One region of the Arthrobacter sp. StoSoilB19 genome, then DNA from elsewhere that is predicted to be linked to it. Evidence: predicted binding sites of a transcription regulator. Region 1 holds the regulator's gene; each other region holds the start of a gene.
What was found. The regulator LexA, encoded in region 1, represses DNA repair genes until DNA is damaged. The targets are predictions, from matches to a motif close to TCGAACANNTGTTCGA.

Region 1 (6,501 bases):
CCTGCCCGGCCGGCTCGCCCCCGTGCACCAGGTACGGGCGTCCGGACACGTCCACCACAGCGTTCGCAAGCGCTTCGTCCAGCGGAACGGTGGCCTCACCGAACCGGCGGATCCCGGCCTTGTTCCCGAGGGCGGTCCGCAGGACCTCGCCGAAGGTGATGGCCACGTCCTCAACAGTGTGGTGGACGTCGATGTGGGTGTCACCCGTGGCCTTGACCGTCATGTCGATCAGGGAGTGCTTGCACAGGGCCGTGAGCATGTGGTCGTAGAACGGCACGGAGGTATCGATGTCCGATACGCCGGTTCCATCGAGGTTGATCTCCACGAGCACGGAGGACTCGCTGGTGGCACGCTCCATGCGGGCGGTCCGGGCCGCAGCCGTATTCGATCCGGTGGGACTCATGGTGAAGGATCCTTTGTGGGAGAAGAAGTAGTTCAAGGCGCCCAGCGCCGCAGTATCAAGTCTAGGCGGGAAGCGCGGCCTGGCCCGCAAGGATGCGTTCCAGGGAGGTAAGGAAGGCTGTGGTTTCCGCCTCAGTGCCTGCGGTGACCCGAAGGTGGCCGGGGATGCCCACGTCGCGGATGAGCACTCCGGCGTCCAGCAGCTCCTGCCATACCTGGTGCGGATTTTCCAGGCCCCCGAAGAACACGTAGTTGGAGTCCGAGGCGGCAGGCTTGAGGCCCATCCTGGTCAGTTCGGCCACAATGCGGTCCCGCTGCGCCTTGATGTCCTGGACATCGGCCATCAGTGCCTCGCGGTGTTGGAGCGCGGCCAGTGCGGTTGCCTGGGTAATCGCGGACAGGTGGTACGGAAGGCGCACCAGCCGCAGGGCATCGGTGACCTCCGGGGCCGCGGCCATGTAGCCGAGGCGGGCGCCGGCGAGTGCGAAGGCCTTGCTCATGGTGCGGGAAACTATCAGCCGCTCCCGGCCGGGCAGCAGGGTCAGGGCGCTGGGCGTGCCGTCATGCGCGAACTCGTGGTAGGCCTCGTCGACGATCACCACGGTCTGGCTGTCCTCGCCGGCGTCATAGACAGCCTCCACAACGTCAAGCCCCAGGCCGGTCCCCGTGGGGTTGTTGGGCGAGCAGAGGAAGACGATGTTGGGCCGCAGCTCCTCGACCTGCCGGGCGGCGGATTCGGCGCTCAGGTCGTAGCCTTCCGAGCGCACTCCCGTGATGTATTGGGTGTCGGTTCCGCTGGCGAGCAGGGGGTACATGGAGTACGTGGGTGGAAAGCCCAGGGCGGTGCGGCCGGGGCCGCCGAAGGCCTGGAGGATCTGCTGCAGGACCTCGTTGGAGCCGTTGGCTGCCCAGAGGTTTGATTCGTCGAGCCCGTGCCCCAGGTATTCCGCGAGAGCTTTCCGCAGGTCGGTGAATTCCCTGTCCGGGTACCGGTTGAGGCCTGCAGCTGCTTCCGTGACCGCCGCGCTGATGGCGGCGCGCACGTCCGCCGGAACACCATGGGTGTTCTCATTGACGTTCAGCAAAATGGGAACGTCCAGTTGGGGTGCCCCGTAGGGGGTCAGCCCGCGAAGATTGCTGCGGAGGGGAAGTCGGTTCAGACGCTCTAGCTGGTCGTTCACCTGAACAGTTTAGTTGCCGCGGCAACTACCGGAAAATGTGACGGATTCTGTTCGCCACCGGCGTTGCTGTCCCGGTCATCTTTCTCAAAGGCCAACACCAGGTGCCGCTCAGTGCGTGGGGACGAACAGCTGCTGCCCCGGCAGCACAGCGGCGGCCGGAAGGTTGTTGAGCTGGACGATGTCCGCCACCACGTCCCGGGCATCGCGGTCCGGAGCAACAGCGCCTGCGATGCTCCACAACGACTGGCCCGCCTGCACCGTCACGGTGACCGTCGGCGTCACGGCCAAATCCGCAGCTGAATCGGATGCCTTGGCCGGTGCGTTGAAAAGTCCGGACAGGGACAGCAGGAGTACCGCGAGGAGCACAAGCGGAACTCCGATCAGGACGATCCGCCCCCGGCGGGTCAGCCGCAGGGGCGCTGCTGACGGCGTCCGGCGCTGCGAGGGCTTCCGGGTCTGCAGGGAAACGCGGTGCGTAGGTGAAACCTGGTGAAGAGATAAAGCTGACATGAACTAAGCCCTCCTGGACCTGCCGTGCTGCCCGGGTGTCCGCCCGCTGCCGCCCTGCCGTTCACACCGTGTCCGGAGCTCCTCCGGCCATGTTTTCGAACGGGGCAATCGCTGGTTAGAACACATGTTCGAACTTTGCTTGTTAAGTTTTAGCACCTATCAACGAACAATGTCGAGACTCGCTAGAACAAATGTTTGAAAAAGCAATGTGGCTGGCCTAGCTTTGAACCAAAGAACAACCACCACTGAAGTTGAACAGCAGGGTCTGACAATGACAGTGGGAGTCCTTCCGGCGGCGCTGTGGAACAGGCCGCAACGGAAGATCCGGCGGCAAGCGAAAGGCATTGGCGAATATGGCAGCAGCAGCCGCCGGGGGCAGGACCGCCCCGCAACCCAGGAAGACCGCCAAGGGCTTGACCCCCCGGCAGAAGAAGATCCTCGAAACCATCCAGCGCTCGGTCAATGACAACGGCTACCCGCCCTCCATGCGGGAGATCGGCGACACGGTTGGCCTGGCCAGCCTGTCCAGCGTGACCCACCAGCTCTCGCAGCTGGAGAAGCTGGGTTACCTGCGGCGCGACCCCAAACGGCCGCGGGCCATGGAGGTGCTGATGCCCCTCACGCTGGACAGCGGAAGCAATGCCGCCGGCGCCTCCCCCGCGCCGCAGGCCACGGGCGGCGGTGCCACGGTAACGGAGCTGCCCACCGCGCTGGATACGGCCATGGTTCCGCTGGTTGGCCGGATTGCTGCCGGCGGTCCCATCCTCGCTGAGCAGCTCGTGGAGGATGTCATGCCGCTCCCCCGCCAGCTGGTCGGCCAGGGCGAGCTCTTCATGCTTAGGGTGGCCGGCGACTCCATGGTGGATGCCGCCATCTGTGACGGTGACTGGGTGGTGGTGCGGCGCCAGGCGGACGCAGCCAACGGGGACATCGTTGCTGCCCTGCTGGATGACGAGGCAACCGTCAAGACATTCCGCCAGCGCGACGGCCACACCTGGCTGCTGCCCCAAAACACGCAGTACGAACCCATTCTGGGCGACCATGCCACCATCATGGGGAAGGTTGTCTCGGTCCTGCGTTCCCTCTGACCGGGTCTCCCGCGAAGGGACGGCCTGCCGGAAATTGCACGGCGGCTGCCCCCGCTGGCGTCGTTCGCCTGCCGGGCCCTACGTGGCCGCGTCCGCGCCCAGCCTGGCCAATGCCGCCAGCGCCTTGCTGCGGTCCGTGGTAGCCCAGAACGGCGGCAGAGCGCCGCGGAGGAATCCGGCGTAGCGCTCTGTTGCCAGCCGGGAATCCAGAACGGCCACCACGCCCTTGTCTCCCGTGGACCGGATCAGGCGGCCGGCACCCTGGGCCAGCCTGATGGCGGCATGCGTGGCCGAGACGGACATGAAGCCGTTTCCGCCGGCCTGGGCCACGGCACGCGAACGCGCGGTCATCAGCGGATCATCCGGCCTGGGGAACGGGATGCGGTCGATCACCACCAGGCGGCAGGAGCCTCCCGGAACGTCAACCCCCTGCCACAGGGACATAGTCCCGAAGAGGCAGGTGTCCGGTTCGTCGGCGAACTGCTTCACCAAAGCGGTCATGGTCGACTCGCCCTGGCAGAGGACAGTCACATCGAGCTTCGGCCGCAGGGCGTCGGCAGCCTCTTCGGCAGCCCGTCGGGATGAAAACAGGCAGAGGGCACCCCCGCCGGACGCTTTGATGAGCGCTTCCAGTTCCTCCAGCGCCTCCGGCGAAACGCCGCGGCCCGGCTTTGGCAGGTGGCCGGCCACGTAGAGGATGCCCTGTTTCGGGTAGTCGAAGGGCGAGCCCACATCCACACCCGTCCAGCTGGGTGCGCCGTCGCCGATAAGGCCCAGTCCCCCGGCCGCGGGTTCAAATGCCGAGCCAATGGCGAGGGTTGCGGACGTTAGCACGACGGTGTGCCCGGCGAAGAGTCCTTCCCGGAGCCTGCCTGCCACGGACAGCGGCGCGATGTTGACCAGCACCGGGGCATTGTCATCGGGCTGGGAATATCCCTGGCCGGGATCGAACGTGCCGGCCCGGGAAAACCACACGACCTCGCGGTTTTCACGGGCAGCAATAAGCCGCTCACACAATTCCAGGATGAGCATGAGGCGGGACCGGGCCAGCTGGCGGCCGCCGTCGGCCGTGGCGTTGCTGTCCCCCTTGGAATCGGACAACGCGGCCCGGCACGCCTCCCGCAACTGGTCCATGCAGTCCAGCTGTTCGTCGTTCAGCCCGTTGGGAAGCAGGCCGCTGGGCGCACCGGCGAGGGCCAGTTCAAGGTTTGCGGCTGCGGCGTTCAGCGCGTCCACCGTGATGGCGGTATGTTTGCGGGCGCCGGAAGCGGCAGCGTGGACCATGGCCACCGACAGCTGACCGGACACGGCTCCGGTGACCCGGTCCTGCAACTCGTGCGCTTCATCCACCACCACGACGTCGTACTCGGGCAGGACTGCAAGTCCTTCGAAGGCGCTGACGGCCAGCATGGCGTGATTCGTCACCACCACATCTGCCTCGGCTGCGTCCTGCCGGGCCAGCTCGCTGAAGCACTCGGCGGCCATGGGGCACTTTTGGGCCCCCAGGCACTCCATGGAAGTGACGGAGACCTGGCGCCAGGCACGGTCCGTCACACCCGGCAGGAGCTCATCCCGGTCCCCGGTGGCCGTCTTCTCCGCCCACTCGCGGAGCCGCACCACCTCCTTGCCAAGCTGGGACGAGGGTCCGCCCACGGAGGCGGCAAAGTGCGGGACGCTGGTGTCTTCGCCCAAAGAGAAAAGCTGACCCTCGGAAGGCTCCTCGGAGGGGAACCCGCCTTCCAGTTTGTGCCGGCAGACATAGTTTGACCGGCCTTTCACCAAGGCAACCTTGACCGGCCGTTCCAGGGCCGGGGTGATGTTCTTCAGCAGCCGCGGCAGGTCCCTGCCAACAATCTGGGTTTGCAGGGCCAGCGTGGCCGTGGACACCAGAGCGGGCTTGTTGCTCTCCAGGGCGTGGGCGATGAGCGGCACCAGGTAGGCCAGCGACTTGCCCGTGCCCGTGCCCGCCTGGACCAGCAGGTGGTTGCCGGTTTTGATGGCCCGGGCCACCTGCCGGGCCATCTCGTGTTGTCCGGTGCGGCTTTGTCCGCCCATGCCGGCGACGGCGCGGTCGAGCAGTTCGATTACGAACTGCTCGCCGGCCGTCTGCGCGGTTTCGCCGGCGGCGGGGTCACTCATTGACGATGAATGGTTCCAGTTCGGACGCCAGGCCCTCGCGGACCTTCACCGCAGCCCTGGTACCTGCCTCAACGTGGTCAACGCTGAGGATTTCAGCGTCGGACTCATGGAGCTTGCTGACCAGGTCTCCGCGGTCATACGGGATGAGGAGTTCCATCTTGACCGAAGGCCGGGGAATGGCTTCGCTGATGGCCTTCAGCAGTTCCGGGATGCCCTCACCCGTCCGGGCCGAGACCACCACATGCCGCGGTTCGCGCTGCTTCAGGCGCTCCACCACGAACGGGTCAGCTGCATCAGCCTTGTTCAGCACGATGATCTCCGGCACCTTGCGGGCATCAACTTCGCTGAAGACCTTCCGGACGGCGGCGATCTGCCCTTCGGGGTCCGGATGCGACACGTCCACCACGTGCAGGATCAGATCCGAGTCCGCCACTTCCTCGAGGGTCGAACGGAAGGCCTCCACCAGCTGGGTGGGCAGCGAACGGACGAATCCGACGGTGTCGGCCAGGGTGTATCCCAGGCCGTCCGCGGTTTCCGCCTTGCGGACGGTGGGATCCAGGGTGGCGAACAGTGCGTTCTCCACGAGGACTCCGGCGTCCGTAAGCCGGTTCAGCAGTGAGGACTTGCCGGCGTTGGTATACCCGGCAATCGCCACGGAGGGCACTTCATTACGACGGCGGTTGGCCCGCTTGGTCTCGCGTGCCGGCTTCATTGCGGCGATTTCACGCCGCAGCTTCGCCATGCGGGTACGGATCCGGCGCCGGTCCAACTCGATCTTGGTTTCACCAGGACCTCGGGAGCCCATGCCGGCGGCAGCGCCACCCACCTGGCCACCGGCCTGGCGGGACATCGACTCACCCCAGCCGCGGAGGCGCGGAAGCAGGTACTCGAGCTGCGCGAGCTCCACCTGCGCTTTGCCTTCACGGCTCTTGGCATGCTGGGCGAAGATGTCAAGGATCAGCGCCGTGCGGTCGATGACCTTGACCTTGACGATGTCCTCAAGTCCGCGGCGCTGGGAAGGCGCAAGTTCAGCGTCCACCACCACCGTGTCCGCGCCCGTGGACATGACGATGTCCTTGAGCTCCAGTGCCTTGCCTGACCCCAGGAAGGTTCCCGGGTCCGGCTTGTCACGGCGTTGCACCATGCCATCCAGGACCTCCGAACCGGCGGTCTCGGCGAGG
Region 2 (6,501 bases), 1.7 Mb from region 1:
CGCGGTGTCGTCCGCCTTGACCTCGGCAAAGTTGAAGCCCGCGGGTTCGTTCACCTTGGGCAGGGTGGCAAGTTCCATGGGGTAACGACGGCGGAGCGCTGCTCCGTTGCCTGGTGCGGCTTCGGTACCGGCCAGCCACTTGGCGCTCTGTTCTTCAAGCCAGATGAGCGACCGCATGGCATCCACGGCCGTCCGCTCCACGTCCGACTGGCGGAAAACGTCATTGAAGACTTCCAGCGAAACGGGTCCGGTGTACCCGGCCCGGACCACGTGGCCCATGAACTTGGCCAGCTCAAACTGGCCCTCGCCCGGGAACACCCGGTAGTGCCGGCTCCAGGACAGCACATCCATGGAGAGCTTGGGGGCGTCCGCAACCTGGACGAAGAAGATCTTCTCCGGGTTGAATGCCTCAATGTGGGCGGTTTCCCAGTCCCGCGAGAGGATGTGGAAGGAGTCCAGGCAAGTGCCCAGATTGGGATGGTCAACCATCTCCACCAGCCGGTAGGCATGCTCGTAGTCGTTGACGTACTTGCCCCACGCAAGCGCTTCATAGGCCACCTTGACGCCGTGGTCGCCGGCCAGGTTGGCAAGCTGTGCCAGCTGCTCGGCGCGGAGGCCGTCGTCGTCGATGGTGGCGGTGGCAACGTTGGAGCAGACCAGGATGGTGTCCATGCCCAGGCGGGCCATGAGCCGGAACTTGGCCTCGGCCCGGCGGAGGTTGGCCTTCAGCAGGTCCGGGCTGACGCCGTCAAAATCCCGGAAGGGCTGGTAAAGATCCAGGCCAAGGCCCAGGTCCGCGGCCAGCTTGCGGACGTCCTCGGGACTCAGCGGGGACGTCACCAGGTCCTGCTCGAAGATCTCGATGCCGTCGAAGCCTGCGATGGCGCAGGCCTGCATCTTCTCTTTGAGGGTTCCGGACAGGCAGACAGTGGCGATTCCGGTGCGCATCAGGCAGCCACCTCTTCCGCTGCCACGAGCTCCAGGAAGTGGGCGCGCATGCGGTCCGGGTCCGCGTCCAGCCCGGTGAAGATCCGGAACGCGTCCGCGGCCTGGCCCACGGCCATCCGGCCGCCGTCCAGGACGTCGCAGCCCTTGGCCCGGGCGCCGCGGACCAGTTCCGTGTCGATGGGGCGGTAGACGATATCCGCCACCCAGTGCCGGGACTCCAGCAGGTCCAGGTCCAGCGGCACGCCGGGGTGGGCGGCCATCCCCACGGGGGTGCAGTGCACCAGGCCGTCGGCCACGCGCATCAGCTGCGGCAGCTCCGCCGTCGTACCTGCCGTGACGGTGCTGTCCGGGAAGAAGCCCTGGAGCTCGGCGGCCCGGGCTGCCGCGCGTCCCGGGTCCACGTCCACCAGGTGCAGGGTCCTGACGCCGGCGGTCAGCAGGGCGTAGGCGACGGCAGATCCGGCACCGCCGGCACCGAGCTGGACCACGCGGTCCAGCGACGCCCCGGGGAGGCCGGAAGCCAGTGCCGCGGCGAAGCCGGAGAAGTCGGTGTTGTAGCCGATGAAGCGGCCGTCCCGGATCACCACGGTGTTGACGGCGCCCAGGCGGCGGGCGTCCGGGGAGATTTCGTCAAGGTACTCCAGGACCAGCTGCTTGCAGGGATGGGTGATGTTCAACCCATTGAAGCCCAGCGTCCGGGCGCTCTGCAGGATGCTGCCGACGGACTCGCCCGCCAGTCCCAGCTCCAGGAGGTCGATGGGGCGGTAGAGGTAACGCAGGCCCTGCACGTCACCTTCCCGTTCGTGCATGGGCGGCGTGAGCGACGGCGTGACACCGTCTCCAACCAGTCCCACGAGGTAGGACTCAGTTCGAATACTCATCCGTGCAGCTCCTTTGGTAACGGCACCGGCAGTGTCCATGCGGGGATGGGCTGCGCCGGTGATAGGGATTACAGTACAGCATTTGTTCACTTCTCGCACTACTGTTCGAGATACGAACCAAATATTTTGAGTAACGGCACAGGCGCCTTAGCCGCGCTGCGGAAGGCGTGCAGCCAACTCGGCTGCCGCATCGACCAGGACGGGGACGTGGGCCTCCAGCTCCTCGAGGCTCAGGCGGAAGACCGGAACGGCCGTCGCCAGGGAGGCAAAGGCGTGGCCCTGGCTGTTGAGCAGGGGCACCGCCACGGCACGCATGCCGGCCTCGTTCTCCTCATCCATGACCGCGTAGCCGCGGCGGCGCACCTCCTCGATTTCCGCCCGGAACGCGTCCCGGTCGGTGATGGAGCGGGCGGTGAGCGCCTCGAGCGGGAGTTCCGCGAGCAGCCGCTCCCGTTCCGCATCCTCGGCGAATGCCACCAGGGCCTTGCCGACGGCAGTGGTGGACAAGGAGCCCAGGTGGCCCGGATCGCTGGTGACGCGGAAGATCTGCGGCCCGTCCACCTTGCTGACGGTGAGGTGGTGCAGGCCGTCCCGGACGCTGAGGATGGTGGCTTCCCCGGTCTGCTCGGTCACCCGGCGCAGGATGGGCATGGCAGTGCCCGCGAAACCGTGGTGGTTGGAGACCCGCTGGCCCAGCTGGAAGATGCGCAGGCCCAGGTGGTAGCGGCGGCCGTCCGGCTCGTAGTCAACAAAGCCGTCACGGGTCAGGGATCCGAGCAGCCGGTAGGTTGTGCTGAACGGCAGTTCCGCGCGGCGGGAAATTTCCGCGGCGCTGGCACCGCGGGGTTCGTCCCCCAGGAGGACAAGCAGGCCCAGGGCCTTGCCCACCATGTCCGTGCGTTCCGCAGGACGCGCGCCAACCTTCGCCTCCGGGGGCATGGCGTTCACGGGCTCCGTGGCGGCAGGGGCAGCAGCGGATTCTTCATTGGCCGCTGTGGTTTGGTTCACACTCATGGCAATCATGTTGCCACAATGTGAGAGCTATTTCTAGATGGTGATTATTTTCTTGACAGGTGACTGCCCTCACAGTCATAGTTTCTATATCGCACAAGTAGCTCCCACCATGTGGCTACTGACGCCGGGTCTTCTTCCGGACTCCAGCCGCATCGCGCCCCGCCCGCACCAAGGCAGCGGCGGCTGCGACCTCCAGATCCATCCGCGACAATGTCGTCACACCAAAGGAACACCATGAGCCAGACACTTCCGTCCGCCGGGGCGGGTGCCCTCACCCGTGCCGGGACGCCCAGGAAAGCAGCCCTCGCCAGCTTCCTGGGCAGCGCCGTCGAATACTACGACTTCTTCATCTTCGGATCCGCTGCGGCGCTGATCTTCCCCAAGGTCTTCTTCCCCGATGCAGACACCAACGCTGCCATCATGTCCTTCGCCACCTTCGGCTTCGCCTACGTGGCACGTCCCGTGGGCGCCATCATCCTGGGCCACTTCGGCGACCGGGTGGGCCGCCGGAAGGTCCTGATGTTTACCCTGCTGCTCATGGGCGCGTCGACGTTCGTGATCGGCTGCCTCCCCGACTTCCACACGGTCGGCTGGTGGGCCCCGGTCCTGCTGGTGCTGGCCCGCCTGTGCCAGGGCCTCTCCGCCGCCGGTGAGCAGGCCGGCGCCTCGTCCATGACCCTGGAGCACGCTCCGGACAACCAGCGTTCCTTCTTTACGTCCTGGACCCTCACCGGTACCCAGGGCGGCCAGATCCTCGCCGCCCTGGTCTTCATCCCCGTCCTGGCCCTGCCGGATGAGATCAAGTACGGCATCGGCTGGCGCGTCCCGTTCTGGCTCAGCGCCGTCGTGGTCATGGTTGCCTTCTTCATCCGCCGCACGCTGCACGAGCCGCCGGCCTTCGAGGAAGCGCAGAAGAACGCCCAGATCTCCAAGCTCCCGGTGGCCGACCTCCTCAAGGGCCACTGGCGCGACGTCCTGCGTGTTGTCGCCTGCGCCTTCATTGCCGCCGTCTCCACCGTCTTCGGCACCCTGGCCATCAGCTACGCCAAGACCGTGGCCGGAGTGGACGGCACCACCACCCTGTGGCTCGTCGTCGGGGCCAACCTGGTGGCCCTGGGCACCCAGCCGCTCTTCGGGAAGCTCGCGGACAGGATCGGCCGCAAGCCCGTCTTCATTTACGGCGCCGTGGCCAGCGCAATCCTCACCCCGCTGTTCCTGCTCAGCCTGGAATCCCACAGCATCCCGTTGATGTTCGTTGCAGCCATCGGCTTCTTCTCCTTCGGCTACGCCGCCTCCAACGCCGTGTGGCCGTCCTTCTACGCCGAGATGTTCAGCACCAAGGTCCGCTTCTCCGGCCTGGCCATCGGCACCCAGCTCGGGTTCCTGATGGCTGGCTTCGCCCCGGCCATTGTGGCTGCCATGGGCGGCATCCAGGCGGGCGGCTGGGTCCAGATCAGCATCTTCACCGCCATCATCTGCGCCATCGCCGCCGTCTCGGCACTCACGGCCAAGGAGTCCTTCCGGACCCCCACCAACCTGCTGGGCGTGAAGTAGGCGCCGAAAGCGTCACACCAGCCCGGTTTTAGAGCCGGAAAGCCCGCCATTCCCCCAAATGGCGGGCTTTCCTTCGTGAAAGATGGGCTGCTTCGGAAGCGTCCCGCAGGGCACTTACCCCCGCCCGGTCTCCAGCACCGAGGCCAGGTCAAAATTGACCGGTTCCTCCAATTGCTCATAGGTGCAGGACTCCGGGTCCCGGTCCGGGCGCCAGCGGTTGAACTGGGCCGTGTGGCGGAACCTGTCGCCCTCCATGTGGTCGTAGCGGACCTCCACCACCAGTTCGGGCCGCAGTGGGACGAAGGACAGGTCCTTCCCGGCGCTCCACCTGCTGCCTTCGGCGTTCCGCGGCGTCCGTTCCCCTTCTTCCTGCTTGCCCCACGCCCACGGGTGGCCCTCGAAGCCGGTCACCAGCGGCTGGAGTTCTTCGAACAGTTCCTTGCGGCGCTTCATGGGGAAGGCGCCGATCACGCCCACGCTCGCCAGGCCGCCGTCGTCCTTGTAGAGGCCCAGCAGGAGGGACCCGATAGCATCGGGACCGCTCTTGTGGAGGCGGTATCCTGCCACCACGCAGTCGGCCGTGCGCTCGTGCTTGACCTTGAACATCACCCGCTTGTCCGGCTCGTACCGGCCGTCCAGCCGCTTGGCCACGATGCCGTCCAGCCCGGCGCCCTCGAACTGTTCGAACCACTGCGCGGCCGTGGCTTTGTCCGTGGTGGCAGCTGTGAGATGGACCGGGGCACTGCTGGCCGCGAGCGCCTTCTCCAGCGCGGCCCGCCGCTCAGAAAAAGGCCTGCCAGTGTAGTCGTCGTCGTCCAGCGCCAGCAGGTCGAACGCCACGAAGCTCGCCGGGGTTTGTTGGGCCAGCAGCTTCACCCGGCTGGCCGCGGGGTGGATGCGCTGCTGCAGGGTGTCGAAATCCAGCCGGTCGCCGGACGCACCGATAAGGATGATCTCGCCGTCCACCACGCAGCGCGGCGGCAGGTTTTCCTTCAGTGCCGCAACGAGCTCCGGGAAGTAGCGGGTCATGGGCTTCTCGTTGCGGCTGCCGATCTCCAGGTCATCACCGTCGCGGAAGATGATGGACCTGAAGCCGTCCCATTTTGGCTCGTAGCTGAGGTCCGCGCTTCCTGGAATGCCGTCAATGCCGCTGACGGCCTTGGCGAGCATGGGCGGGACGGGCGGCATCACGGGAAGTTCCATAGTGCCCATTCTTGCCCGGCCAGCGCCCTGCACGGTAGGGCGGCGCGGCGGCGGAGTGGTTTTCAGCCTGCCAGCAGCCAAACCACCAGCACCAGCACCGGCGCCGCGGCGGCGGTGGAGAGCAGGATGGTTTCCCGCGCCACCGCCACCCCCCTCCCGTACTTGCTGGCGAACAGGAACACGTTCTGGGCCGAGGGAAGCGCCGCCATGAGCACTACGCCCAGCAGCATGTGGTGGTCCAGGTTGAAGAGGAAGCGGCCGACGACGAACGCCACCGCCGGCATCACCGCGGACTTGAGTGCCGTGGCAGTGAGGATTTCGGCCGTGTGGCCGCCGCTTCGAAGCATCTTTGTTCCGTGCAGCGACATCCCGAAGGCCAGGAGCACCACCGGCACTGCAGCACCGCCCAGGAGCGTCAGTGGAGCCATCACCGGAGCCGGAAGCTGCACATGGAACGCGGCCAGGACCACGCCCAGGAGCGAGGCGATGATCATGGGGTTCCGGAAGGGCTGCGTCAGCATGAGCCGGGGCGAAAACCGGCCGGCCTCGGAGAGGTCCAGCAGGGTCAGGACCAGCGGGGCGAACAGGAGCAGCTGGACCAGCAGGACCGGAGCTACGGGAGTGGCGTCCCCCAGGGCATACAGCGTGATGGGGATGCCGATGTTGTTGGCGTTGACGTAGGAGCCCGCCATCGCGCCCACGGCCGTCTCCGCGAGCGGCCGCGGAAACCAGATCCGGCTGGCGGCCACATACAGGAGGGCCGTGATCGCCGCCGTGATCATGGCGAGCGGAACGTATGCGGAGAGGACCACGGAGAGGTCCGATTTCAGCACCACGGTGAAGAGCAGCACCGGGTTGGTGATGAAGAAGGCGGTCCGGGTCAGCGCCGAGATGGTGGGTT
Region 3 (6,501 bases), 760 kb from region 1:
CTTTCCTGGGCCTCATGGAAGAAGACCGAATCAACGCAGCCGGTGCCGTCGTCGATGCTGATGAACACCACCCTCCGTCCGCCGCGCATGGGAGGGGTCTGGGTTGCCACCCGCACCCCGGCCACCAGCACTTCGGTCCCGTTGCGCAGGCTGAGGAGTTTATCGGCTGTGGTGACGCCCAGCTTTTCCAGCAGGGGACGGTGGCTTTCCATCAGATGGGTGCTGACATCGACGGCCATGAGGTCCAGTTCCGCCCGGACGTTTTCCACCAGCGTGGGGGCTGGAAGCCCGGGCTTGATGTTGCGCAGTTCAATATCGCCCAAGGGTAGGGACAGCTGTCCCTCCAGGATGTCGGCGCCTTTGCGCGCGCCAGTGGCTGACTGGAGCTGCTGCAGGTGCTGCACCAGGTCGGCCCGGTTGGCTGTTCCCCCGGCTTCCCGGTGCAGGGCATCAAAGGCTCCCAGCTGGGCGAGCCGCCTGATGCTTGGCTTGCTGAGCCGCGAGCGCGCGCGGAGGTCTGCCAGTGAGTCATATGGCTGGCCTGCCACTATCCGCTTCAATTCGGCTGCGGACAGCCCGTAGATCCCGTTCAGGCTGAGCCGGATCCCCAGCCTGCCGGCGTCCTGGCCGGACTCGATCCGCTCCACCCGGTATTCAGCTTTGCTCCGGTTGATGTCCAGCGGAAGGATGGGTATCCCGAGCCTGCGGGCTTCGGCCACCAGCAGCCGTTTGGGATACATCCCGGGGTCGTGCTCCCATAAGCCGGCAAGGAAGGCTTCCGGGTGGTGTGTCTTAAGCCAGGCGGACTGGTAGGTGGGGACGGCGAAGGCAGCACCGTGGGCTTTGCAGAAGCCGAAACTGGCAAACGACTTCAATGTCCCCCATACCTTGTCCACCACTTCGGGGGCATATCCCCTGGCTTTTGCATTGCGCCGGAAGTATTCCTCCACCCTGGCTTCACCGTCGTCGCTGCTCAGCGCCCTGCGGAACTCGTCGGCTTTGGCAAGCCCGCAGCCGGTCATGATGTCGAGGGTTTTCAGGATCTGTTCGTGGAACACCGTGACCCCATGGGTTTCCTGCAGCACCGGTTTAAGGTCCGGGTGGGGGTAGACCTCAGGGGCGAACCCGTGCCGGTGTTCCAGGAAGGGCCGCACCATGTCGGATTTCATGGGGCCGGGACGGAACAGTGAAATATCGATGATGAGGTCGTTGAACTCCCGGGGTGCCATCTTTCCAATCAGCTCCCGCTGCCCCGGGGATTCAATCTGGAAGCAGCCAAGGGTGTGCGTGCTCCTGATCAGCTGGTATGTCGGTTCGTCGTCGAGGGGAACGGCGTTGAGGTCGATCCGGCCGTCCCCGGCGATGTAGTCAGGGCCTGTTCCGTCAGGTCCTGCCGAGTGCCTTCCTGCCTCCACCACGTCCTTCTTGCTGGGGTGGATGCGGATGATCTCCCGGACTGCGAAGGCCATGGCGCTTTGCATGCGCACCCCAAGGACATCGAGTTTGAGCATGCCCATGGGGTCCATGTCGTGCTTGTCGAACTGGCTCATGGGCAGCCCCAGGCCGCTTGGCTGGACCGGGGTGCGGTCCAGGAGTGTGGCATCGCCCAGGATCACTCCGCACGGGTGCATGGAGATGTGGCGGGGCAGCCGGTCCAGGCGTTCGGTCAGGTCCACCAGGAGGTCAAGCTGCTGGTTCCCGTCCGTGTCGCGCTGCTCCACCCGGCCGGCGAACTCCCGGAGCTCGGGCTTTTCCTGCAGGGCTTCACGGAACTTCCGGGCGGAAAAGCGCCACAACTGCTTGGCGATCTCCCCCACCTCGCCGTCGTCCATGCCCAGCGCCAGCCCGGCGTCGCGAACCGCCCCCCGGGCCCGGTACCCGTTCTGCATGCTCATCAGGGTGACGCGCTCCGGGCCGAACCGGTCAAAAATCCTGTGGTACACGTTGTGGCGTTCCGCGCTTTCCACATCGATGTCAATGTCAGGGAGGGTGGCACGGTCGTTGGAAAGGAAACGTTCAAAGATCAGGTCATGCTGGAGGGGATTCACATGGCTGACCTCGATCAGGTAGTTGACCAGGCTTGAGGCACCTGAGCCCCTGGCGGCCGCCCGGACCCCCATGTCCTGGATCATGCGGGATACCTCCGCCACCGTCAGGAAATAGGCGGAGAAACCCAGGTTCCGGATGATGCCAAGCTCATGCTCCAGCCGGGACAGCATCTCCTGTTCGGGTTTTCCTGAGATCCCCGGGAAACGCCTGCCGATTCCCGCATGGCAGCGCTGGACAAGTTCGGCGTGCGGATCCTGGCTGATCCCAATAACCGATGCTTCCGGAACCACTGGCTGCTTCCACCCCATATCGGTGCTGGGGTCGATCCGGCAGAGGTCGGCGAGCGCCTCTGTTTGCGCCATCAGCTGTTTGAGGTCTGCTGCACCGTAACCGGCAGCGGAAATGATTTCCTTTCCCAGTCCCAGCATTTGTTCGGAGGTTTTCAGCCAGCCCTGCCCGGTGGGCTGCAGGAGCGGTTCACCTGCAAGTTCCGGAAGGGACTTCAGGGTCCGGGCAGAATCCAGGACGTCGGCGGTTGGTGCGCCGTCTGCGGCACAGTACCTGACGGCGTTGGTGAGGATGGCGGGTACGTGGTGTTCCTCTGCGAGCCTGAGCATGCGGACTGCATGTGCGGTGCTGAAGGGAGTCCCCGGAGCGCTGAGCTGGGAGACAATTTCCGCCACGACCGTTCCAGCGGGCATGGCATCCAGCCATTGCTTGAACAGGGTCCGTGGACGCAGGTAGCGCCGGCCATCCATGGCCCGTCCGACGTCGGAATCCGGTCCAATCAGGACGGTCAGCACCGGCTTGAGGGTCTGGGGGTCAAGGGTGCGGGAGGCGAGTTCGGCACGGGTGACCGCGGCGGGCACCGCTCCCCCGGCTTTCCCCGAGGTCCTGGCGTGGGCATCGGAAACCAGCCGGCACAGCGCACGGTACCCGGCACCGTTGTTGTGGCCGCGGGCCAGCACCACCACCCTGCCGGATACCTGTGTGCGGTGATCGCCGTCGTCGTCAAATACTGCAAGGTCCACCCCCACTATGGGGTCGATGCCCGCCGCCATGCAGGCCTTGAGGTGCTTGATGGTGCCGTACAGCCCGTCCCGGTCGGTGCAGGCAAGGGCCGTTGCGCCGTCGGCTGCGGCCGCCATTGCCAGCTCTTCAGGCCAGGAGACACCGTAGTGGGCACTAAATGCCGTGGAAACGTGGAGGTGGGTAAAGCTCATGGTGATGGGAGGTGGGGATTCATGCGGTTTTGGGGCGAAGGCCGTCATGGATCCGCAGCAGCCGCCAACGGCCACTGCGGATATGGCGGGTCAGGTCAAGGGTGAGGGGTTCGGCAACGGCAGGTTCTCCTGGCCCCATCGGGCGGGACGCCACTTTGGCAGGCAGTACCTGGACCCGCCAGATTTCGTGGTCCACCACGCCCGGTCCGCTTCCCAGCGGAGCCCGGGTATCCTCTGCCCACCATTGCCGGCGTTCATACCAGCGGACAGGTTCGGCACAGACGATGTATGACGTTCCTGCCCACGTCAGGGATTCCGGCTGCCCGGAAGCGGAGCACACCACGTCAACGGACTCGCTGAACATGCCCACGTGCGCCTCCCTGCAGCTGCAGATTGTGACCCTTATTCGAATATGTATTCGAACGAATCCAGTCTACGCCGGGGAGGCAGCAAAACATAGGCGGGGGTGGACGGAGCGTGCGGCAGGGAGCAGGATGATGGCATGAGTACCGATGACGCACTCCTGAAGCAGGCAAGCATCAAGACCCAGGACTCCACCCTGGTTGCACGGTTCGACATCGACGGCACCATTCCGGACTCCGGGGCCTATGTGGTGGGCCTGATGGGAGCCTCGCCGGATTATTCCATGCAACGACGGCTGTGCATTGAGTTCATGAACGGGGAGGCAATCGCCTGCTACTCGTTCAACCGGGACCAGGGAATCGAGGAAGACTACGACCTGTCGGGAGTGTCCCACTCGGACAACAGCATTACCGGGAGCTTTCCCGCGACGGCCTTGACCGGGCTGGGGCAGGGCCATGTCCTGTCAGCCTTCAGTGAGGCGGACGGCCGGGAGTTCCAGCACGGGGTGCCGGTGGAGGAAGCCCTTTAGGGCTCCTCCGCCAGCCCCCGGAACAGGTCAGCTGTTTTCTTTGTGGATCCGCAGTTCAAGTTCAATGAACGCGGAGATCATCGCCCGGTAGGTTGCTTCGACGATGTCCGGATCGATGTCCTTTTTCTCTGCGGCGGACCGGACGTGCTCGATGATCCGCTCCACCCGTCCCGGGGCACGCACCTCTGCGTCATCACCCTTGAGGGTCCCGGCGATCCTGATCAGCCGTTCGCGGCGGGCAATGAGGGTGACAATCTGTTCATCCACCTCATCAACGGCAACCCGAACGGCAGCGAGCTGTTCCTTGTCGGCCCGGGCATCCCTATCGTTTCCTTGAATTGTCGCCATCATCTGACAGTATCGAAGCATGGAGCCAAGAGTCGACTTTATCTCCCTCGGAGTCCGCAATGTTCAGGCATCCCGCGACTTCTACGTTGATGGCCTTGGCTGGCCGGTCCACCGTGAGGTTGCCGGGGAAGTGCTGTTCATCCAGGTGAACCACGGCCTGGTGCTGTCCCTGTGGGACGTCCGCCAGATGCAGGCCGAAGCGGGCACCAGCCCTCCCGCCGGCATCCCCTGCATCACCCTCAGCCACAACGTCGCCGGTCCCGGGGACGTGGACAGGGTCATGGAAGAGGCCGCGGAGGCCGGCGCTGACATCATTGCCGAGCCGGTCACCCAGCCGTGGGGCGGCTACACGGGCTATTTTGCCGACCCCGACGGGTTCCGCTGGGAAGTGGCGTACAACCCCACCTGGGCAGTGGACGACGCCGGCAGGGTCACCGTCTGATCCCCGGCCGTACCATGGGGTGCGGCTGCTGGAGCTGGGCTGAAAAACAGGGCTGGGAGAACAGGGCGCTAGAACAGGGCAGCTAGAACAGGGCTTCGACCGGGCGGATCAGTTCGGGGCCGTTATTGCGGACATTGCCCACTTCCTTGCCCACCGACTCCACCCGCCAGTCGGCCGCGGCATTCTTGACGCCGGACCGCACCAGGTCCACGAGTCCGGCCGCGTCATCCGCCTGCGGATCCAGCCATGCCTCCATGGTGTCCCTGTCCATGGGCAGGGGGACGCGGTCGTGCAGCTCCGTCAGCTTCCCGAAGATGGTGGATTCAGACCCCGGCGGAGGCGTGTCTGCCGTGAGGATGGACGTTGAGAGCAGCCAGCGGCCCGGATCCCCTTCGGGAACGGAGGGGTCCTTCCACCACTCGTAGAGGCCGGCGAAGACCAGCCCGTGGTCCGTGCCCGGGTGCACGTAGTAGGGCTGCTTCGACTTCCCAGGTCCCTGCTTCCATTCGTAGTAGCCATCGGCCGGGACCGCGCAGCGGCGGGACTGGACTGCCTTCCGGAACGCCGGCTTCTCCAGCACCGATTCGCTCCGGGCGTTGATCATGCGGGAACCGATTCCGGGGTCCTTGGCCCAGGACGGGACCAGGCCCCAGCGTGCCACGTGCAGCTGGCGCACCTGCCGGGGCGCGGCACTGTCATCCACCAGGCGCTCCAGCACGATGGGGACGGCATCGGTGGGTGCCACGTTCCAGGACGGCGGGATGCTCACCTCGCTCTCCAGCTCGGCATCGAACTCAGCCAGCAGGTCCCCCACGGCACGTGCCATTACGTAGCGTCCACACATGGCACCAGCTTGCCACCGCCCGCCACAAACTGTCATCCGGCGCCGTTCCAGGCGTCAGGCACCGGGGAATACCGGCAGCCACGCTACGGTTGACGGTAAGGAAACCTTTCAAGCGACGTATAGGAGATCCCTGTGGACTTCACTCCCGAATCCGGCACCATCACGATGTTCTCCACCACCTGGTGCGGCTACTGCAACCGGCTCAAGAAGCAGCTGGACGCGCAGGGCATCGGCTACACGGAAGTCAACATCGAAGAGGTGGACGGCACTGCCGAACTCGTGGAGCAGCTGAACGGGGGCAACCGTACGGTTCCCACCGTGCTTTTCCCGGACGGCTCCGCAGCCACCAACCCGTCTGCTGCCGAGGTCAAGAGCCGGCTGGCTGCCTGACCGGCCCAAGGCGCGGCATCGCCGCAACTTTAGTGCGGGTCATGCCCCCAGGCTGCTGAAGGAAGCAGTTTCCAGGGTGGCATGGCCCGCATATGTTTCCAGCAGGGACCGCTCAACGGCTGCCACGTCAAGGCCGGACACCAGGTCGTTGGCGGCACCGGCGGTTGCCGGGTCCCAGTCCAGGCCGAGCGCGGCATAGCTGTCGGTGAGGACCTTGCGGATCGGGGCGGAATCCTCCACGACGATGACGGAGCTGAAGAGCCAGCCACCCGAGACCACACGCTGCGCGGTACCCACCAGTTTCACCCGCCGG

Region 2: a site for LexA is predicted at 1,923-1,938, ahead of LDO86_RS19805 (shikimate dehydrogenase). Genes of this name have one in related genera too.
Region 3: a site for LexA is predicted at 3,679-3,694, ahead of LDO86_RS10780 (DUF6504 family protein). Genes of this name have one in related genera too.

Annotation. Positions count from the first base shown of each region.
Region 1 covers NZ_AP024650.1:1,603,792-1,610,292, reverse strand. The annotation lists gene hisB (imidazoleglycerol-phosphate dehydratase HisB) at 1-403, opposite strand, end outside; gene LDO86_RS07430 (histidinol-phosphate transaminase) at 465-1,583, opposite strand; gene LDO86_RS07425 (LysM peptidoglycan-binding domain-containing protein) at 1,692-2,093, opposite strand; gene lexA (transcriptional repressor LexA) at 2,447-3,181, shown strand; gene LDO86_RS07415 (ATP-dependent DNA helicase) at 3,260-5,320, opposite strand; gene hflX (GTPase HflX) at 5,313-6,501, opposite strand, start outside.
Region 2 covers NZ_AP024650.1:4,291,184-4,297,684, forward strand. The annotation lists gene LDO86_RS19800 (sugar phosphate isomerase/epimerase and 4-hydroxyphenylpyruvate domain-containing protein) at 1-948, opposite strand, end outside; gene LDO86_RS19805 (shikimate dehydrogenase) at 948-1,829, opposite strand; gene LDO86_RS19810 (IclR family transcriptional regulator) at 1,977-2,768, opposite strand; gene LDO86_RS19815 (MFS transporter) at 3,078-4,397, shown strand; gene LDO86_RS19820 (ATP-dependent DNA ligase) at 4,512-5,600, opposite strand; gene LDO86_RS19825 (AEC family transporter) at 5,663-6,501, opposite strand, start outside.
Region 3 covers NZ_AP024650.1:2,361,137-2,367,637, forward strand. The annotation lists gene dnaE (DNA polymerase III subunit alpha) at 1-3,272, opposite strand, end outside; gene LDO86_RS10780 (DUF6504 family protein) at 3,292-3,642, opposite strand; gene LDO86_RS10785 (hypothetical protein) at 3,775-4,164, shown strand; gene LDO86_RS10790 (chorismate mutase) at 4,192-4,512, opposite strand; gene LDO86_RS10795 (VOC family protein) at 4,532-4,954, shown strand; gene LDO86_RS10800 (SOS response-associated peptidase) at 5,037-5,780, opposite strand; gene LDO86_RS10805 (mycoredoxin) at 5,931-6,188, shown strand; gene LDO86_RS10810 (lipoate--protein ligase family protein) at 6,228-6,501, opposite strand, start outside.